One region of the Paenibacillus sp. FSL H7-0735 genome, then DNA from elsewhere that is predicted to be linked to it. Evidence: predicted binding sites of a transcription regulator. Region 1 holds the regulator's gene; the other holds the start of a gene.
The links. Region 1 encodes CtsR, which represses protease genes until heat stress. Its sites were predicted from a motif close to ATGGTCAATAAAGGTCAAACA; they were not measured.

Region 1 (11,227 bases):
TCTTCTCAGGCATAATCACCCGCCGGAAGCCAAGCTTTGCGGCCTCCTTAACGCGCATTTCCGCGCGCGAAACGCCTCTTACCTCACCGGTAAGTCCTACTTCTCCGAAGAAAACGTCGTAAGGTTTTGTTGAAATATCACGAAAACTGGAGGCGATACTAATAGCTACAGCTAGATCAATCGCCGGTTCATCCAGCTTTACTCCCCCGGCAACATTAAGGTATGCATCCTGATTCTGCAGGAACATGCCCATCCGTTTCTCGAGTACAGCGATAATAAGTGCCATCCGCTGGTGATCCATGCCTGTGCACATTCGCCGTGGGGAAGGGAAGTGGGTGGCAGCAACAAGTGCCTGAAGTTCTACAAGCACAGGTCTAGTTCCCTCCATACTTGCCACCACAGTAGAACCAGCCACGCCAAGCGGACGTTCCGATAAAAAGAGCTCCGATGGATTCTCTACTTCGGTAAGCCCCGCTTCACCCATTTCGAAAATGCCGATTTCATTCGTAGAGCCAAAGCGGTTTTTTACAGCCCGCAAAAGTCTATACGTATGATGCCGCTCACCCTCAAAATACAGCACGCAGTCCACCATATGTTCAAGCATCCGTGGTCCAGCAATAGCCCCTTCCTTGGTAACATGACCAACGAGAACTGTTGCAATTCCACGAATCTTAGCGATACGCATAAATCTTGTCGTACACTCCCGAACCTGGGTCACGCTGCCTGGCGCACTCGTTACTTCTGGCATAAATACGGTCTGAATAGAATCGATGACAAGAAATTGTGGCTGGATTTGTTCGATCGCTTCTTCTATGCTTTCCATATTTGTCTCACATAGTACATAAAGCTCCGTTGACAACGCATCGAGGCGATCCGCGCGCAGCTTAGTTTGCCTTACCGATTCTTCGCCCGAGATATACAGTACTCGCAATCCCTGTGTTGTAAGGGCATGCGAGGTCTGTAATAAGAGCGTAGATTTACCGATTCCTGGGTCTCCCCCTACTAGTACCAGCGATCCTGGTACGATCCCCCCACCGAGAACACGGTTAAGCTCACCTATACCTGTCAGTATGCGCGGTTCCTTGTCACTTTCTATACTTATGATCGACTGTGCCTTTTCTTTACTATGAAAAATAGGGGCATTCATTCCCTGTGTTTTGACTACGCTTTCCGTTTCCTCCACCATGGAGTTCCAAGCCTGGCACCCTGGGCATTTCCCGAACCATTTTGGCGATTCGTATCCACAGTCGGTGCAAAAAAATTTTGTTTTTGCTTTAGCCATTTGTTCTCCTTACGGTCCGAACTGTTTACAATTCGGATCATTTTCTTCTAATGAAAGTTTACCATTTCTACCCCTTTAACGAAAGGTCATTCGGTATTTGCATTAAATGTATATTTTAAATTGATCTATTTCCAATAAAAAAAGCTTCCGCTCCTCTATAAATAAGGAGCGAAAGCCTTGTTTATTTTATTCGGATTCTACTTCTTTTTCAAGCGCTGGCGCTACTGGAGCGTCCACTTTAGTCACCACAAGTTCTCCGCCGACCTCATCAATATTGAGGGAATCACCCTTTTGGATATTTCCTCTCAACAATTCCTCAGAAAGACGGTCCTCAATATGCTTCTGAATTGCCCGGCGCAATGGACGTGCACCAAAGGCTGGGTCATAACCTTCTTTAGCCAAGAAGGCCTTCGCTGCATCCGTAAGTACGAAATCAACATCATATTCACGCAGGCGCTTGCGGAGCTCATCAGACATCAACGTAACGATCTCAGCGATATGTTTCTCATCGAGTGAGTGGAAGACGATGATTTCGTCGATCCGGTTCAAGAACTCTGGACGGAAGCTCTTCTTGAGCTCTTCCATAACCTTGCCCTTCATATTGCCGTATTCTGCTCCTGCATCTTGCACAGCCGTGAATCCAAGCGTCGAATTCTTCTTGATTGCCTGTGCACCTACGTTAGAGGTCAGAATGATAAGTGTATTACGGAAGTCAACTACCCGGCCTTTAGAGTCGGTAAGGCGACCATCTTCAAGCACTTGCAGCAAAATGTTGAATACTTCCGGATGCGCTTTTTCAATTTCATCAAGCAGTACTACAGAGTATGGTTTACGACGTACCTTCTCTGTTAATTGGCCGCCTTCTTCATAGCCGACATATCCAGGAGGGGCACCAACTAAACGGGACGTGGAGTGCTTCTCCATGTATTCCGACATATCAATACGAATGACCGCATTCTCATCGCCGAACATAGCTTCAGCAAGCGCACGTGCCAACTCAGTTTTACCTACACCCGTAGGACCGAGGAAGATAAACGAGCCCATTGGACGTTTCGGATCTTTAAGACCCGCACGCGCCCGGCGCAATGCCCGGCTGACAGCCTTAACAGCTTCGTCCTGACCAATCACTCGTTCATGCAGCAGAGCCTCCATGTTAAGCAGACGGTCGGTCTCTTCTTCCTTCAGCTTGCTTACAGGGATCCCCGTCCAGCTTGCTACAACCTGTGCGATATCTTCAGGAGTAACTTCAGAATCCGTGCGTCCTTGTTTTTCTTTCCACTGGTTCTTAGTCGTATCAAGCTCTTCACGGATTTTTTGCTCCGTATCACGCAGGGCAGCCGCTTTCTCAAACTCTTGGCTCTGAACAGCGGAATCCTTCTCCTTGCGGATATCATCCAAGCGCATTTCTAGTTCCTTCAGATTTGGCGGGATAGTGTAAGAGTGAAGCCTTACTTTAGACCCTGCTTCATCGATAAGGTCAATGGCTTTATCCGGCAGGAAACGATCCGGAATGTAACGATCAGACAGCTTTACAGCTTCCACGATAGCTTCATCCGTAATTTTCACACGGTGATGTGCTTCATAACGATCACGAAGTCCAAATAGAATTTGTACCGCTTCTTCTGGAGATGGCTGATCCACCGTAATTGGTTGGAAACGACGCTCCAAAGCTGCATCTTTTTCAATATATTTACGATATTCATCCAGCGTAGTCGCACCGATGCACTGAAGTTCTCCGCGGGCTAAAGCCGGCTTAAGAATGTTAGATGCATCAATAGCACCTTCTGCGCCACCAGCACCGATCAGCGTATGAAGCTCATCGATAAAGAGTACGATATTCCCCGCTTGGCGAATCTCATCCATGATTTTCTTGAGGCGGTCTTCAAACTCACCGCGATATTTAGTACCAGCCACTACAGAACCCATATCGAGCGTCATTACGCGTTTGTCGCGCAGTGTTTCTGGAATTTCATTATTAATGATCTTTTGGGCCAGGCCTTCAGCAATAGCTGTTTTACCAACCCCAGGTTCACCTATCAACACGGGGTTGTTCTTCGTCCGGCGGCTCAGTACCTGAATAACACGTTCAATTTCCTTGCTACGACCGATAACTGGATCCAGGTTGCCATCCTTGGCATAAGCCGTCAAATCGCGTGCTAGGCCGTCTAGAGTCGGTGTGCTGACATTAGCAGGTGTTCCGCTATGACTGGATGCAGCCTCGCTGCTTCCCAGAAGCTGAAGCACTTGCTGACGAGCTTTGTTCAAGCTGATGCCGAGGTTATTAAGCACACGAGCCGCGACACCTTCTCCTTCACGAATAAGTCCTAGCAGAATATGCTCAGTGCCGACATACGTATGTCCCAGCTTGCGGGCTTCGTCCATCGACAACTCGATTACTTTTTTGGCGCGAGGAGTATAAGCAATGTTCGTAGGTTGTTCTTGGCCTCTGCCAATCAGTGTCTCCACTTCGTCCTGGATTTTCTCAAGACCCAGACCCAAAGCGATTAATGCTTTAGCAGCAATGCCGTCTCCTTCACGAATAAGTCCTAGCAAAATATGTTCTGTGCCAATATTGTTGTGTCCTAAACGAACAGCTTCTTCCTGCGCTAGCGCTAGCACTTTTTGTGCGCGTTCCGTAAATCTTCCAAACATCATATCTCCTGCACCTCCATGAATAATAAATATCTATATTAATGTTGTGTTCCCAGTGTTTCTCGGAGCAGTTTCGCCCGATACATATCCCGTTCAGTAGCGTTCATCTCGTCACCGAACATTTTTTGCAGAAATCCTGGCTGTGTCTTAACGTTAAGCTCATTAAGCACGGAAATCGAAGGGCCTTCCAGTATGCCAAGGTCGACCCCAAGTCTCACATCAGACAGCCGTTGTGCGGATTCTTTAAGCTCCATTAGAGCTGCATAACACAAAATCCCATAAGATCTTTTCACTCGGTCTGTAATTCTTAAAGCGGAATCTACAAGCAGCCTTTCACGGGCATTTCGTTCATGCTCTATAATCTGGGTGACTACACTGTGAAGGTTCTCGATGATTTCACTTTCCGTTTGACCGAGAGTAATCTGATTGGAAATTTGAAAGATGTTCCCTACTGCTTCGCTGCCCTCACCATAAATTCCTCTTACAGTCAATCCCACTTGATTCACTGCTGACAATATGCGATTGATCTGTTGGGTCATTACTAGTGCTGGCAAATGCAGCATTACTGAGGCACGTAGCCCTGTACCCACATTGGTGGGACAACTGGTCAAGTATCCTCTTTTATCATCAAAAGCGTAATTAACAGCCGATTCGAAGATATCATCGATGGCTGTCGCACGTTCCCATGCTTCTCTTACCTGAAGACCCGGGAACAGACATTGGATCCGCAGATGGTCTTCTTCGTTAATCATGATGCTGACCGACTCATCTTCATTTAATATCACAGCTGCGCCACGTGAATCATTGGCCAGATTAGGACTGATAAGATGTTTCTCGACCAATACCTTTTTGTCCAGTTCATTCACTTCAGCAAGCTTTATCAGTTGAAAAGATCCGAATTCGGCAGCAGTTTCCCCATGAAACACAGGGGCCAGCAGCTCTAATACTTCTTCCGATTGCTCTAAGGAAGCAAGCATAGGGAATGGAAGATGCTCTAAATTACGTGCAATACGCATACGGCTGCTAATTACAATCTCGGAGTGACTGCCTCCCGAGCGCATCCAATCACTAAGCGCTTGTTCAGTAAATCGGAGACTTGACATGTCATATCCCCCCTATATATCAAAGACTTTACTCTTGTGCCATTTCTTTTTCAAGTTGGCGAATTTGATCCCGCAGCTCTGCCGCAGTTTCGAATTCCTCCTGTGCGATACTTTGCTGTAATTCCAGCTTCAATTCATCAATTTGCCGTTTGAACACAATCTGTGCTCCAGCACGTTTGGGAATCTTGCCTACATGCGAAGTGCTGCCATGCACCCGTTTAAAGAGCGGGTCCAGTGCACTGTTAAAATATTTATAACAGGAGCTGCAGCCAAAACGACCCAATTTGCTAAACTGCGAGTACGTCATCCCACAATTCTCACATTGCAGACTCTGCGTAGTCTTCGTAGCAGCCGTCTTTTCCTTACCGGCCCCTTCAAGATCAAGCAGACCAGACAGCAAGCTGTGAATGGAGAATCCTCCAGCAGTTCCCGGGATCAGTTCACCCTTCTCCCGCGCACAGCTCTCGCAGATATGAAATTCTGTCTTCTCTCCATTCACGATCTTGGTGAAATGGAGTGTTGCTGGCTTGACGCCACATTCCTGACATTGCATAAGCGAAAGCCCCTCCCTTATGATTGACAATTATTTGCCTAACAAAGAGATTAACATCGCCTTCATAATCTTGGCCCGAATCTCATCCCGATATGGAATCTTAACCGTTAGGCAATCCCGAGAAACAGCAGCGCGCATAAGACACGCCTCACGCTTGCTTAGAAAACCAGCTTCCTCCAGTTGATAAATCAACCCTTCGGCAGCGTTCTGATCTATCCCGCCACCTATAGTATGGTTTAAATGGGCATGCAGTGCCACGTTGGGTGGCAATTCAAAACGTTGAATACGAATATATCCCCCGCCACCACGCTTACTTTCCACCACATAGCCTTTTTCCAGTGTAAAGCGTGTACTAATAACATAATTGATCTGTGACGGTACGCATGAGAACTGGTCCGCCAGGTCATTTCGCTGGATTTCCACCGTACCTTCGGGACTTTCATGCAAAATATTCTTCAGATATTGTTCAATAATATCAGAGATATTGCGCATCACTCATCCTCCAGTGCTCTTTAAAGCTTCATAATATCGGTTGCGGCCCGCATCCTTAATGACATTCATTAGTGAACTTCATTCATATAAGTCTGAAGAAAACTTCACGAATTCAGAGGATCGCACTGTATGTCATCAGGTGTGTTGACTTTGACTTTCTTTGACTTTTTAATATTATAACATATTCTGTGCTAATTCCAAGAGGATTCTCTTATTTTTCACTTTTTTCAGCGAATGTATTCGGAAATAAAGAACTCTCCCAGCATCTTTCGAAGGGGAGAGCCTAATTATTTTCTAAAAATGATCAAAAAGTGCGGTTTCAGCTTGCGGAATGATTTCTTCGAGCCATTCCAGAGCCGTCGGACTACCAGTCACAAGTCCATAACGAGCCAGCTCTGCAGGGCGTTTATATCCAAACATTAGAATCGTCAGCGTGCCAATATCACAGCTTAAGTCAGCTGCATCCCGTTCACCCTCTATACGCAAGAAAGCTGCTGCTCCCTCTTCGGAGACCGTCCATTCCCACAACCCGTCATTCCATGGTGCATATTTATCTTCAATATAGATAACCTGTTTCTTCTGACTGCTGTGACGCTTAAAAGAATAACTCTCCACAAATACTTTAGCATTCACAATACGCGCCATAAAATAAGGATAGTTCTCCTGCTCTATACGCGGATCAGGCAGCAAAAAGGGTAACATATCATCGGATGGCACCAGTTTTAGCGATGCACCGGTCACCATTGAATCGTGATTCGCAAGAAATGTCCACAGCCCCTGCCGGGCCTGTTCGTTCAAAAACACAAATTCATCAATGACCAGTTCTCTATTTTCTATCTTATATAATACGTATCCTTCAGGTTCCCCAAGCTGTGAATAAAATACCGCAGTCTGACCTTCATCATCCAGAACAGAGTTCTCCCACCAGTCCAAATCACGCTTAAGTGTTCCGTTATATCTAACTGCAAAACGATTGTATAAGTTGTCCAATACTCCGATATCTTTAACACCGCGTCTTACCTTGCCCTCAACTTCAACCTTCTTGGGAAACTTGGCAACAGGAATGGAGTATTTCTTATATTCACAATAAACTTCCCAACCAAATTTGCGATAAAAAGGGATCAAGAACGGATGCAGAAAAGATAATGTCTGCCCCGCCTCATTCATCGTTTGCAGCGTATGCGCTAGGAGCTTTGCCACATGTCCCTGTCTGCGATTCTCTGGCCATGTCGCTACCCCAGCGAGCCCTCCCATAGGTACTAATCTACCTTGTATGTACACTTGGAATGGAAGAAGAGTAAGTTTGGCTTCCAAAGTACCTTCTTCAAAAGCACCCCATACGCGTTCTGCTTTAAATCTTTCCTTAGCATTAGCCCTTTTCTCACTAGGCAGCTTGTATTGAAAAGCATATTCAGATAAATCCATGCTTAGATCAAACTCTTCTGAGTGCAACTGTCTGATATCCACAAAACTCACCTCACCATTTATGAATTTACTTTTATGGTTAGTATAACAAGAGAGTGTATTGTGTGCGAATTATAAGGATATTTTTCGAACTTTTTTTAGTTATCCACAGCTTTAAGCAGTTTCAAAAATAGTCTTGTAATCTTGTCCTATTCAAGTTAAAATAATTATCCACTTATCAATCCCTCTATCCACATAAATCTGACTATATCCACAGCAACCCGTGTATTACTTAGGTTTTCTGTTGACAGATCTACATAAATATGTACTTAATCCACACCATTCGGTGATTTTTTGCCTTTTAATCATCTATCCACATGTGCGTAAGTTTTCTGCAAATTCCAATGAATTATCCACAAGTTTTCCACAATCTATAATAGACGCAAAAAAGCCACTGTCGAGTTATCAACAGTGGTCTATTTGTGCTTGGCAACGTCCTACTCTCCCAGGACCCTTCGGTCCAAGTACCATCGGCGCTGGAGGGCTTAACGGTCGTGTTCGGGATGGGTACGCGTGGAACCCCTCCGCTATCGCCACCAAACATGCGTCTGTGAAACAGACGCTGCCGCGTGAAATTCGGTTCATCACTAGAAGTGACAATGAATTTCTAAGCGTATTTCAGGCTTAATCGCCTGAAAACTGAATCCGAAACGAATCTGCATTCTAAGTATAGGATAAGCCCTCGACCGATTAGTATTGGTCAGCTCCATGCATTGCTGCACTTCCACCTCCAACCTATCTACCTCGTCGTCTTCAAGGGGTCTTACTAATTGGGAAATCTCATCTTGAGGGGGGCTTCACGCTTAGATGCTTTCAGCGCTTATCCCGTCCGTACGTAGCTACCCAGCCATGCTCCTGGCGGAACAACTGGTGCACCAGCGGTACGTCCATCCCGGTCCTCTCGTACTAAGGACAGCTCCTCTCAAATTTCCTGCGCCCACGACAGATAGGGACCGAACTGTCTCACGACGTTCTGAACCCAGCTCGCGTACCGCTTTAATGGGCGAACAGCCCAACCCTTGGGACCTACTTCAGCCCCAGGATGCGATGAGCCGACATCGAGGTGCCAAACCTCCCCGTCGATGTGGACTCTTGGGGGAGATAAGCCTGTTATCCCCAGGGTAGCTTTTATCCGTTGAGCGATGGCCCTTCCATGCGGTACCACCGGATCACTAAGTCCGACTTTCGTCCCTGCTCGACTTGTAGGTCTCGCAGTCAAGCTCCCTTATGCCTTTGCACTCTGCGAATGATTTCCAACCATTCTGAGGGAACCTTGGAACGCCTCCGTTACTCTTTAGGAGGCGACCGCCCCAGTCAAACTGCCCGCCTGACACGGTCCCCGTACCCGATTAGGGCACTAGGTTAGAACCTAGATACGATCAGGGTGGTATCCCAACGGCGCCTCCACCGAAGCTTGCGCTCCGATTTCTACGGCTCCCACCTATCCTGTACAGATCGTACCCAAATTCAATATCAAGCTGCAGTAAAGCTCCATGGGGTCTTTCCGTCTTGTCGCGGGTAACCTGCATCTTCACAGGTATTAAAATTTCACCGGATCTCTCGTTGAGACAGCGCCCAAGTCGTTACGCCATTCGTGCGGGTCAGAATTTACCTGACAAGGAATTTCGCTACCTTAGGACCGTTATAGTTACGGCCGCCGTTTACTGGGGCTTCGGTTCATAGCTTCGGGTTACCCCTAACCACTCCCCTTAACCTTCCAGCACCGGGCAGGCGTCAGCCCGTATACTTCGCCTTGCGGCTTCGCACAGACCTGTGTTTTTGCTAAACAGTCGCTTGGGCCTTTTCACTGCGGCCCCCTCGTGCTATTCACACTACCGGGGCACCCCTTCTCCCGAAGTTACGGGGTCATTTTGCCGAGTTCCTTAACGAGAGTTCTTCCGCGCGCCTTAGAATTCTCTTCTCGCCTACCTGTGTCGGTTTGCGGTACGGGCACCTTCTCCTGGCTAGAGGCTTTTCTTGGCAGTGTGAGATCATGACCTTCGCTACTATAATTTTCGCTCCCCATCACAGCCTAGCCTTAATGATGTGCGGATTTGCCTACACATCAGCCTCACTGCTTAGACGGACATCCATCAGTCCGCGTCACTACCCTCCTGCGTCACCCCATCGCTCATAGCGGATTACGGTGGTACAGTAATTTCAAACTGTTGTCCTTCGACTACGCCTTTCGGCCTCGCCTTAGGTCCCGACTTACCCTGAGCGGACGAGCCTTCCTCAGGAAACCTTGGGCTTTCGGCGGATCAGATTCTCACTGATCTTTTCGTTACTCATACCGGCATTCTCACTTGTGTAGTGTCCAGCGCTCTTTTCAGTACACCTTCAACCCCTACACAACGCTCCCCTACCCCAGATACATAGTATCTAGCCATAGCTTCGGTGGTGTGTTTAGCCCCGTTACATTTTCGGCGCAGAGTCACTCGACCAGTGAGCTATTACGCACTCTTTCAATGGTGGCTGCTTCTAAGCCAACATCCTGGTTGTCTGTGCAACTCCACATCCTTTCCCACTTAACACACACTTGGGGACCTTAGCTGATGGTCTGGGCTGTTTCCCTTTTGACAATGGATCTTAGCACTCACTGTCTGACTCCCGGCAATAAGTATATGGCATTCGGAGTTTGACTGAGCTTGGTAATCCTTGCGGACCCCGCACCCAATCAGTGCTCTACCTCCACTACTCTTATACCGAGGCTAGCCCTAAAGCTATTTCGGGGAGAACCAGCTATCTCCGAGTTCGATTGGAATTTCTCCGCTACCCCCACCTCATCCCCGCACTTTTCAACGTACGTGGGTTCGGGCCTCCAGTGCGTGTTACCGCACCTTCACCCTGGACAGGGGTAGATCACACGGTTTCGGGTCTACGTCCACATACTAAGTCGCCCTATTCAGACTCGCTTTCGCTGCGGCTCCACCTTCTCGGCTTAACCTTGCATGTTAAACGTAACTCGCCGGTTCATTCTACAAAAGGCACGCCATCACCCATAGATCGGGCTCTGACTTTTTGTAAGCACACGGTTTCAGGTTCTATTTCACTCCCCTTCCGGGGTGCTTTTCACCTTTCCCTCACGGTACTGTTTCACTATCGGTCGCCAGGTAGTATTTAGCCTTAGCAGATGGTCCTGCTGGATTCATACGGGGTTTCACGTGCCCCGCACTACTCGGGATCCGTCTCGGAGAGAACACAGTTTAGGTTACAGGGCTTTTACCTCTATCGCGGGCCTTTCCAGACCTCTTCACCTACCATATTCCTTTGTAACTCCATGTGAGACGTCCCACAACCCCAAGAGGCAAGCCCCTTGGTTTAGGCTGTTCCGCGTTCGCTCGCCGCTACTGACGGAATCACTATTGTTTTCTCTTCCTCAGGGTACTTAGATGTTTCAGTTCCCCTGGTCTGCCTCTACACACCCTATGTATTCAGGTATGAGTAACTGCGAATTACCACAGCTGGGTTTCCCCATTCGGACACCCCCGGATCAAAGCTTGCTTACAGCTCCCCGAGGCAGTTTCGTTGTTCGCCACGTCCTTCGTCGGCTCCTGGCGCCTAGGCATCCTCCGTGTGCTCTTATTAGCTTAACCTTGATTCTTCCGAAGAAAAATCTCACTAATAACATTTACTTGTTTACACAAGTTGCTAAAAGATGTTCTAAAACGCAAATTCGTT
Region 2 (11,227 bases), on a different contig from region 1:
TCTCCCCCTTACCGGAGTTGTCTCTAGTTCATATGCTAAAGGGAGTAACTAGTTTATGAACGGGGGAGAGCTATGGGCTACCAATATACTGCAATTGGCGATTCCTTGACGACTGGATTTGGTGCTCTGCCAGGTAACGGTTTTGTTCCGGTGTACCGTAGAATGGCAGAAGGGAGACTGCGGACTACTGTAGCCTCTACGAATTTAGGCGTGAACGGAATGACTACTTCAGAGCTGGAGCAGCGGCTGCGCGGAAATTCCATGATGCGTGAGGCCGTTCGAGAAGCCGATATCATCACTGTGTCTATCGGTGGTAATGATTTGATTCACGCGGCCAAATCAGCAGCAAGACAGCAAGGGAACTTATCCGCAGAACTGCGCAGATCGCTTCAGGAATGCAAACAAAATTTCTCTGCAATTATGAATATCCTTATACAATTGAAGGCGAGGACGCGTAGACCTTTTATCATTAGAATTGTGGGATTATATAATCCCTATCCTCAGGTGGTTGGTGCGACAGAGTGGGTCAGACAGTTTAATCAATACGCAGCACAGTACAGCAGCCGAGTCTGTGGATTTGCTTCGATTTACAGTGAGTTCGCAGGAAATGAGAGAGGGCTGTTATCCATTGATCATTTGCATCCGAATGGCCGGGGTTATCGCGTAATTGCCGAGAAGCTGGATGCACTAGGTTATGGCGGGCTGAATTGATTGGATTTAGGTCTTCTATAAAATATAAAGAGGCTGTGCCCTATCCGTTATGGTTAGAGCACAGCCTCTTTATATTTTTACTTTATAGCTTACACACCGCTAGGCAATGTCTTCTCGATTACTTTATCTACGATACCATATTCAGCCGCGTCTGCAGCAGTCATGAAGTAGTCGCGATCTGTATCCTTCTCAATACGTTCTAGAGGTTGACCCGTACGTTCTGCTAGAATACGGTTCAGCTTATCGCGCAATTTGAGGATGCGGCGGGCACGGATTTCAATGTCCGTTGCTTGACCTTGAGCACCACCCAGAGGCTGGTGGATCATGATCTCGCTGTTAGGCAGTGCGAAGCGTTTGCCTTTGGCGCCAGCGTTTAGCAGGAAAGCTCCCATGGAAGCTGCCATACCCACACAGATGGTGGAAACGTCTGGTTTAATGTACTGCATTGTATCAAAAATAGCCATACCTGCAGTAATGGAACCGCCTGGGCTATTCACGTAAAGGTGAATGTCCTTGTCAGGATCTTCGGCAGCCAAGAACAGCATTTGTGCGATGATAGAATTGGCTACCACGTCATTAACCTCCGTTCCAAGGAAAATGATGCGGTCCTTCAGCAGGCGGGAATAGATGTCATAAGCGCGCTCGCCGCGGTTGCTCTGTTCTACTACCATAGGAATATAACTCACGTGGAAAACCTCCTTGATATTGGTTCTTCAAATGTATTCATTTTTACTCTTGCCGTATTACCCACATGATAAACAAATTCAAACAAAAAGTCAAAGAAAGTCAAACTTATATTCAAAAAAAAGAGCCGACAAGCGGCTCTTTGGTTAAGTAGTAGTATAGGCACTACTAAATTATGTGCAAAAATGAAATTAATGGCGCGCCCGCCAAGAATCGAACTTGGATCTCAGGCTTCGGAGGCCTACGTCATATCCATTGGACCACGGGCGCAACAAAAATGATTATAATACAATTTTTACACAATTGCAATGTAATATTAATACTGGACAAGCGCTCTAGGGGCAGGCATCGGGCGCTATATCTTTTTCTGACCTTATTAATGTATAAGAAGACAAGTGCTTGAGAATTCTACTCTCGGAAGACTTGCGCTTCGAGCAATATTTGGTTAGAATATGGGTGGGACTTAAAAAGTTTACCCGGGACGTTTTGAGACCATGAACAAGGGAATAGAGGAAGACGAAGTTGCAGGAGTGAAAGTATGCGTAATTTATTAGATATCCAAAAGCAGCTTCTGCCTGATCTCATGGAAACCCTTAAGAGACGGTACACGATTCTTCATCAGATCATGCTGTCCGATATTATTGGGCGCAGAACGCTAGCCGCTTCGCTAGATATGACTGAGCGGGTACTGCGTGCCGAGACGGATCTTCTGAAATCGCAAGGGCTTATTGAGATCGAGAGTGTTGGCATGCGCATTAGCGCTGCTGGACGTAGACTGCTTGATTTGCTAGAGCCGGTTGTTAAGAGCCTATTTGGTCTGGATGAGCTGGAAGAGAAAATTCGAGCAACGTATGGTCTGGATAAAGTTATTGTAGTACCGGGTGATTGTGAGTCATCGCCGTTCACCAAACGAGAGCTTGGCCGGGCGGGTGCGAAAGCGCTGCTGAGTATACTTCGCGCAGATGATACAGTTGCCGTCACAGGTGGATCGACGCTTGCCGATATGGCTGATCAACTGACACCGCCGTTGTCCCTTTCCTATAAGAACGCTTGGTTTGTTCCGGCGCGTGGAGGATTAGGAGAGAGTATGGAGATTCAAGCCAACACGATTGCCTCAACAATGGCAAAGCGGGTTGGAGCCAACTACCGGTTGTTGCATGTCCCTGATTTGCTTAGTGGGGATGCATACCAATCGTTGGCACTTGACTCTAATATTGGAGAGATTGTACAAACCATCCGCAGTTCGCGTATTATTGTACATGGGATTGGGGATGCCATTGAAATGACCCGCCGCCGCAAACTGGACGAGGCTACAGTCTCGGAAATCCAGGGTGAAGGGGCAGTGGCCGAATCTTTTGGCTATTATTTCAATGAAGAGGGTCAGGTTGTCCATACCATGCTTACGATGGGTCTACGTCTAGAAGATATTATTCGGACAGAGAAAGTCATCGGTATTGCAGGAGGCAAACCCAAGGCCAAAGCCATTCATGCCATGCTGCGTTTCGGGCAGGAGAATATTCTCGTCACGGACGAGGCTGCCGCAGTAGAAATAGGCAAGGAAATTGACAATCAACTACAGCTATCTTCGTAGTTTTTAGATTGCAGGCAATACAACATACTTCTTGCATCATACTTAACATTGTTGTCATGACAGACCTCACCGTCTGTTTTGAATAAATAAAACGAATTCTAGGAGGAACTATTCAATGAGTGTAAAAGTTGGAATTAACGGTTTTGGACGTATTGGACGCCTTGCTTTCCGCCGTATTCAAAATGTAGAAGGTATCGAAGTGGTAGCAATCAACGACTTGACTGACGCTAAGATGCTTGCTCATTTGCTTAAATATGATACAACTCAAGGTAAATTCCAAGGTGATGTTGAAGTGCATGATGGCTTCTTCAAAGTCAATGGTAAAGAAGTTAAGGTTCTTGCTAACCGCAACCCTGAAGAATTGCCATGGGGCGACCTAGGCGTTGATATCGTACTTGAGTGCACAGGTTTCTTCACAACTAAAGAAGCAGCTGAAAAACACTTGAAAGGTGGAGCTAAGAAAGTAGTTATCTCCGCTCCAGCTACTGGCGACATGAAAACTGTCGTTTACAACGTTAACGATGACATTCTTGATGGTACTGAGACTGTTATTTCCGGCGCATCTTGCACAACTAACTGCCTAGCTCCAATGGCAAAAGTACTGAACGACAAGTTCGGTATCGTTGAAGGCTTGATGACTACAATTCATGCTTACACTGGCGACCAAAACACTTTGGATGCTCCACATGCTAAAGGTGACTTCAGACGCGCTCGTGCAGCAGCTGAGAACATCATTCCTAACACTACTGGTGCTGCTAAAGCAATCGGTCTGGTTATTCCAGAACTTAAAGGTAAATTGGATGGTGCAGCTCAACGTGTTCCAGTTGCAACTGGTTCCCTGACTGAGCTTGTAACTGTTCTTGATAAGAGCGTTACTGTTGAAGAAATCAACGCAGCAATGAAAGCAGCTTCCGATCCAGACACTTATGGTTACACTGAAGATGAAATCGTATCTTCTGACATCAAAGGTATGACTTTCGGATCCCTGTTCGATGCTACACAAACTAAAGTATTGACTGTTGGCGACAAACAACTGGTTAAAACTGTTGCTTGGTATGACAATGAAATGTCCTACACTGCACAATTGGTTCGTACTTTGGAGAAATTCGCTAAAATCGCTAAGTAATTGACTTGATATAAGCAACATCTATAGAGCGGAAACAGAAATTCCTTGTTTCCGCTCTTTCTAAATGTATTTCTTGTTTCCTGCTAGAAACAATTTTGGGTGTGGAGGAATTAATCATGAACAAAAAAAGCGTCCGTGATGTAGAAGTAAAGGGTAAGCGCGTATTTGTACGCGTGGATTTCAACGTACCTGTAGAAGACGGTAAAATTACTGATGATACTCGTATTCGCGAAACACTTCCAACCATTAAATATTTGATCGAGAACGGTGCAAAGATCATTCTTGCGAGTCATATGGGTCGTCCTAAAGGCGAATTCGTAGATTCCATGCGTTTGACTACTGCTGCTGAACGTCTGTCCGAGCTTCTTGGCAAACCAGTAGCTAAAGCTGACGAAGCAATTGGCGAAGCTGTAAAAGCAAAAATCGCTGAGCTAGGCGAAGGCGACGTACTTGTACTTGAGAATGTTCGCTTCTACCCAGGTGAAGAGAAAAACGATCCTGAACTGGCTAAACAATTCGCTGAACTGGCTGATTTGTTTGTTAATGATGCGTTTGGCGCGGCTCACCGTGCACATGCATCGACAGAAGGTATCGCTCATTTCCTACCGGCTGTATCCGGTCTTTTGATGGAGAAAGAATTGTCCGTTCTTGGTAAAGCTCTTTCTAACCCAGAACGTCCTTTCACTGCGATCATCGGTGGTTCGAAAGTTAAAGACAAGATTGATGTTATTGATAACTTGTTGTCTTTGGCTGATAACGTCCTGATCGGCGGTGGATTGTCTTATACATTCACTAAAGCACAAGGCTTTGAAATCGGTAAATCACTAGTAGACAACGACAAACTTGACGTTGCTCTTGGATTCATCGAAAAAGCAAAAGCACTTGGTAAAAACTTCATGCTTCCTGTTGATGTTGTTGTTGCTGATAAATTTGGTGCTGACGCTAACACTAAGATCGTTGATTACAATGAAATCCCAGAAGGTTGGGAAGGACTTGATATCGGACCTAAGACTCGTGAACTTTATGCCGATATTATCAAGAACTCCAAGCTGGTTGTCTGGAATGGACCTATGGGCGTATTCGAAATCGATAAATTCGCTGAAGGTACACTTGCAGTAGCAAAAGCTTGTGCAACTACTGAAGGTTACACTGTTATTGGTGGCGGAGATTCCGCAGCAGCAGCAGAGAAATTCCACCTGGCTGATCAAATGGATCATATCTCCACTGGTGGCGGTGCATCCCTTGAGTTCATGGAAGGCAAGGCGCTTCCTGGCGTAGAAGCACTGAACGATAAGTAAGACCTAAGAAGGAGGCAACATAAGTCATGAGAACACCTATTATTGCAGGTAACTGGAAAATGTTCAAAACAGTTCCTGAAGCAGAAAGCTTTATTGCTGAAATTAAAGGCAAAGCAGAAGTAGAAGGCGTTGAGACTGTAATCTGCGCTCCATTTACTAACCTGCCTGCACTTGTAGCAGCTGCAAAAGGTACTAACATCAAGATTGGTGCACAAAACCTACACTTTGAAGATAACGGTGCTTACACAGGCGAGATCAGTGGTGTAATGCTAAGTGATCTTGGTGTGGACTATGTTATCATTGGCCACTCTGAGCGTCGTGCTTATTTTGGCGAAACGGATGAAATCGTGAATAAGAAAATGCATGCTGCATTCCGTCACGGAATTACTCCTATCGTATGTGTTGGCGAAAAGCTCGAAGAGCGTGAAGCTGATCAAACTAAAGCAGTATGTAAAGTACAAACTGAAGCTGCATTCCAAGGTCTTAGTGCCGAGCAAGCAGCAAAAGTTGTTATTGCATACGAACCTATCTGGGCTATTGGCACAGGTAAATCTTCCACTTCCCAAGATGCTAACGAAGTTATTGCTTACATCCGCAGTCTTGTAAAAGATCTGTATGATGCAGCAACAGCTGAAGCTGTTCGTATTCAATACGGCGGCAGCGTGAAGCCTGAGAATGTAACTGAGTACATGGGCCAAAGCGACATCGATGGTGCGCTTGTTGGCGGTGCCAGCTTACAACCGGATTCCTTCGTTCAATTGGTTGAGGGGGCGAAGTAAGATGTCAGCTCCAAAACCCGTAGCTTTGATCATCATGGATGGTTTTGGTTTGCGTGGAACGACAGAAGGTAATGCCGTTGCTCAAGCCAACAAACCTAACTATGACCGTTACCTGAAACAATATCCTAACACTACACTCACTGCTTGCGGTGAAGCTGTAGGCCTTCCGGAAGGGCAAATGGGCAACTCCGAAGTAGGGCATTTGAATATTGGTGCAGGCCGGATCGTTTATCAGGATTTGACTCGTATCGATAAATCGATCCGCGAGGGCGAGTTCTTCGATAACGAAACCCTGGTTAGTGCAGTGAGAAATGCTAAGAACACTGGCAAAAAGCTTCACCTATATGCGCTTGTATCCGACGGAGGGGTACATAGCCATATTAACCACCTGTTTGCTATGCTTGACCTGGCTAAAAAAGAAGATATGCATGAAGTGTATATCCATGCTTTTATGGACGGCCGTGACGTAGCTCCTGATAGTGGGAAGAAGTTTGTCCAAGATCTAGTAGCTAAAATCGAAGAGATTGGCGTGGGTACAATTGCAACGGTGTCCGGACGTTATTACGCAATGGATCGTGATAAACGTTGGGAACGTGTAGAGAAAGCCTACCGTGCTATGGTTTATGGTGAAGGTCCTAAATACACGGATGCTGTGCAAGCCATCACTTCATCTTATGAAAACTCGGTATTTGATGAATTCGTTGAACCTAGTGTAATTGTAGACAGTGAAGGCAAACCTGTAACGGCAGTAGAGAGCGGCGATTCCGTCGTGTTCCTCAACTTCCGTCCTGACCGTGCTATTCAATTGTCACAAGTGTTCACGAATCAAGATTTCCGCGGTTTCGACCGTGGTCCTTTGTTCCCGCAAAACCTGCACTTCGTATGCCTAACTACTTTCAGCGAAACGGTACAAGGTTATGTAGCCTACTCACCGAAGAACCTGGATAACACATTGGGTGAAGTGCTTGTTCAACAAAACAAGAAGCAACTGCGCATCGCGGAAACTGAAAAATATCCGCATGTAACCTTCTTCTTCAGCGGTGGACGTGACGAGGAGCTTCCTGGTGAAACCCGGATCTTAATCAACTCTCCTAAAGTGGCAACCTATGATCTTCAACCTGAGATGAGCGCATACGAAGTGGCTGCAGCCTGCGTAGCGGAAATCGAAGCGGAAAGACAGGATGCTATCATTCTTAACTTTGCCAATCCTGATATGGTTGGACACTCCGGCATGCTGGAACCAACAATCAAGGCTGTAGAAGTGACGGATGAGTGTGTGGGTAAAGTAGTGGATGCGGTTGTTGCCAAAGGTGGCGTTGCCATTATTATCGCTGACCATGGTAATGCAGATATGGTATTTGACGAGAACGGTCGCCCGTTCACAGCTCATACAACCAATCCTGTTCCGTTCATCGTGACTACTGAGAATGTTGTATTGCGTGAATCCGGTATTCTTGCAGACGTAGCACCAACAATCCTAGATTTGATGGGACTTCCTCAACCTGCGGAAATGACCGGACAATCCATGATTGCTAGCCGTAAGTAAGGTAAGGTATAACGCCTTTGATTTTAAGCTATACAAGTAAGACCAAAACAATGTTAAAAGGAGATTAACTTACATGACTATTATTTCTGATGTATATGCTCGCGAAGTCCTTGACTCCCGTGGTAACCCTACAGTAGAGGTTGACGTTTATCTGGAATCCGGTGCTAAAGGCCGCGCTATCGTTCCTTCCGGCGCTTCCACTGGTGCTCACGAAGCTGTAGAACTTCGTGATGGCGACAAATCCCGTTACATGGGTAAAGGCGTTCTGAAAGCTGTTGAGAACGTAAATGAAATCATCGCTCCAGAAGTTATCGGTATGGACGCTCTTGACCAAGTGGGCATCGACAAATTGATGATTACTTTGGACGGAACTCCTAACAAAGGTAAATTGGGCGCTAACGCAATCCTAGCTGTATCCATGGCAGTAGCTCGTGCAGCTGCAGCAGCTTTGGATATTCCTTTGTACGTATACCTGGGCGGATTCAACGCTAAAACTCTTCCAGTACCAATGATGAACATCATCAATGGTGGTGAGCATGCGGATAACAACATCGACGTTCAAGAGTTCATGGTTCTTCCTGTAGGAGCTCCAAGCTTCAAAGAAGCTCTTCGCACAGGTGCTGAAATCTTCCACAACTTGAAATCCGTACTTCAATCCAAAGGCCTGAACACAGCTGTTGGTGACGAAGGTGGTTTCGCACCGAACCTTGGTTCGAATGAAGAAGCAATCACTACAATCATCGAAGCTATTGAAAAAGCTGGTTACAAACCAGGTGTTGACGTATTCTTGGGTATGGACGTTGCTTCCACTGAGTTCTACAAAGACGGTAAATACACCCTTGCTGGCGAAGGTAAATCTTACACTTCCGCTGAGTATGTTGACCTTCTTGCTTCATGGGTTGAAAAATATCCTATCATCACAATCGAAGACGGTATGTCCGAAGACGACTGGGATGGCTGGAAATTGCTTACTGAAAAATTGGGCGACAAAGTCCAATTGGTTGGTGACGACTTGTTCGTAACTAACACTGAGCGTCTTGCAACAGGTATCGAAAAAGGTATCGGTAACTCCATCTTGGTTAAGGTTAACCAAATTGGTACATTGACTGAAACTTTTGATGCTATCGAAATGGCTAAACGTGCTGGTTACACAGCAGTTATCTCCCACCGTTCCGGTGAATCCGAAGATAGCACAATCGCTGACATCGCTGTTGCGACTAATGCTGGTCAAATCAAAACAGGTGCTCCTTCCCGTACAGACCGTGTTGCTAAATACAACCAATTGCTTCGCATCGAAGATGAGTTGGGTGAATTGGCTCAATACAACGGCCTGAAATCCTTCTACAACCTCAAAAGATAATCTGCTTTTATAGCAGACTTCTAAGACCCGCCGTTATGGCGGGTCTTTTTTATGATTTGAAGAAGATAGACTTCAATAGGTTTATCCTTATCTTGCAAGAAAAGCTACGACTTAACAGTCTAAGCTGTTGTATTACCGACAGCGCTATGATAAAATAAGAATACTGTTTATGTATCGTGATAACCTAAATTACCATAGATAGTGATGCTTAGGCGTAGGAGGTGGAAGTGAATGGATATCTTTTTGAAAGTTGTGCTCCTGATTTTTTCCGTCGGTCTTATTGCGGTCGTTCTTCTGCAAAAGGGGAAAAGCGCGGGTCTTTCCGGTGCCATCTCTGGCGGTGCTGAGCATCTCTTTGGTAAAACAAAAGCTCGTGGTATGGAGCTCGTACTACAACGTGTAACTGTTGGACTTGCTGCTGGTTTCTTTATCATGGCGATTCTAGCTGCAGTTCTAATCGACTAAAAGATCTACCGTAAGCCCTCGCTCTGTTCTAAATGGAATAGAGCGGAGGCTTTTTTGTTATATTAAAAGGAGTTAAAAAGCACCTAAGGGTGCTTTTCTTTTCATATTCGCAAAGAAAAAGGCTGGATCGATAGGAAGTAAACCTGAAGTCGGCATGGATGTATTTCAGCATTTAAAGGAAATTTTGTACTGTGTTAACCTTTGGATGACAGTAACAGGGATGCGCAGGATTGATTTCGTGTATACTAGGGTATGAAGTAGTAAAGGTAAAATTTACTTGGCATTACTGCAGGGCAGGACAAGATATACATATTTGCCAGCGGCTTGAAGCCGCGGAGGGCTGGGGTGACGAACATGATAACACAAGAAATATTACTCGATTTCATGCGGGAAACTGCATATAAACCAATGACTTATGAAGAGCTGGTGAGTCATTTTGCTCTAGAGGATAGCGAGGGGTTTAAAAAGTTCGAGGAACTGCTGATTGAATTAGAGCAGGATGGAAGAATTGTATTAACCCGTACTGCACGTTATGGCGTGCCAGAACGGATGGATTTGCTGCGTGGACGTTTACAAGCACATGCGAAGGGTTTTGCTTTTCTAATCCCGGATGATCGTGATCATCCTGACGTATATATCCATGCAAATGATCTTAAGGGAGCTATGAATGGCGATATCGTTCTGATTCGTATTACCTCTAAAAGTCCGTCCGGCGGACGTATGGAAGGCGAAGTAGTACGTATTGTAAAACGTGGCGTGTTGCAGACGGTAGGTGTATTTCAGAACCTGGAGACCTATGGTTTTGTGCTGCCTGATGATAAGCGGATTAATCGTGATATTTTTATTCCGAAACAATCCTTTAAAGGTGCTGTTGATGGTCAAAAGGTCGTTGTGCGTATTGTGAGTTATCCGGAAGGCCGAGCAGCGGCAGAAGGTGAAATTATTGAGATTCTCGGACATAAGGATGATCCGGGTGTTGATATTCTTTCCATTATCCGCAAACATCAATTGCCTGAGGCATTTCCAGCTGAAGTGATGGATGAAGCCGATAGCGCTCCTGATTCAATTACAGAAGAGGAGATTGCGGAGCAAGGGAGACGCGACCTGCGCGGACTGAACATTGTTACGATTGATGGCGAAGATGCTAAGGATTTGGATGATGCGGTAAACGTACAGCGCTTGGAGAATGGACATTACAAGCTGGGCGTCCATATAGCAGACGTAGGTTATTATGTGCGTGAAGGCTCTGAGCTGGATAAAGAAGCCTATGACCGCGGTTGTAGTGTGTATTTGGTAGACCGGGTTATTCCGATGCTGCCGCACCGCCTATCGAACGGGATTTGCAGCTTGAATCCTCAGGTAGACCGGTTAACAATGTCCTGTGAAATGGAATTTAACGAGCAAATGAAGGTTGTGAAGCACGATGTCTTTACGAGCGTGATTCGCACCAAAGAGAGAATGACTTACTCCAATGTTCGTAAAATTCTCGAAGACGAAGATCCAGAGCTGTTGGAACGTTATAGTCCACTGATTGACGATTTCCGCCTCATGAAGGAATTGGCGATGAAGCTGCGCGATGCGCGGATGCGCCGGGGTGCGGTTGATTTTGATTTTGAAGAGAGCAAAATCATCGTGGATGAGAACGGCAAGGCTGTAGATATCGTGAA

Region 2: clpP (ATP-dependent Clp endopeptidase proteolytic subunit ClpP) is a predicted target of CtsR. The motif match lies at 1,484-1,504, and genes of this name have one in related genera.

The regions. Positions count from the first base shown of each region.
Region 1 is NZ_JBBOZH010000002.1:989,830-1,001,056, forward strand. Features, by position in the region: gene radA (DNA repair protein RadA) at 1-1,282, opposite strand, end outside; gene clpC (ATP-dependent protease ATP-binding subunit ClpC) at 1,469-3,937, opposite strand; gene NSS82_RS32175 (protein arginine kinase) at 3,973-5,037, opposite strand; gene NSS82_RS32180 (UvrB/UvrC motif-containing protein) at 5,066-5,590, opposite strand; gene NSS82_RS32185 (CtsR family transcriptional regulator) at 5,621-6,082, opposite strand; gene NSS82_RS32190 (GNAT family N-acetyltransferase) at 6,377-7,549, opposite strand; rRNA gene rrf (5S ribosomal RNA) at 7,971-8,087, opposite strand; rRNA gene NSS82_RS32200 (23S ribosomal RNA) at 8,217-11,142, opposite strand.
Region 2 is NZ_JBBOZH010000001.1:238,866-250,092, forward strand. Features, by position in the region: gene NSS82_RS01170 (GDSL-type esterase/lipase family protein) at 73-711, shown strand; gene clpP (ATP-dependent Clp endopeptidase proteolytic subunit ClpP) at 801-1,397, opposite strand; tRNA gene NSS82_RS01180 (tRNA-Arg) at 1,591-1,665, opposite strand; gene NSS82_RS01185 (sugar-binding transcriptional regulator) at 1,934-2,986, shown strand; gene gap (type I glyceraldehyde-3-phosphate dehydrogenase) at 3,102-4,112, shown strand; gene NSS82_RS01195 (phosphoglycerate kinase) at 4,229-5,410, shown strand; gene tpiA (triose-phosphate isomerase) at 5,437-6,189, shown strand; gene gpmI (2,3-bisphosphoglycerate-independent phosphoglycerate mutase) at 6,191-7,735, shown strand; gene eno (phosphopyruvate hydratase) at 7,809-9,095, shown strand; gene secG (preprotein translocase subunit SecG) at 9,327-9,560, shown strand; gene rnr (ribonuclease R) at 9,915-11,227, shown strand, end outside.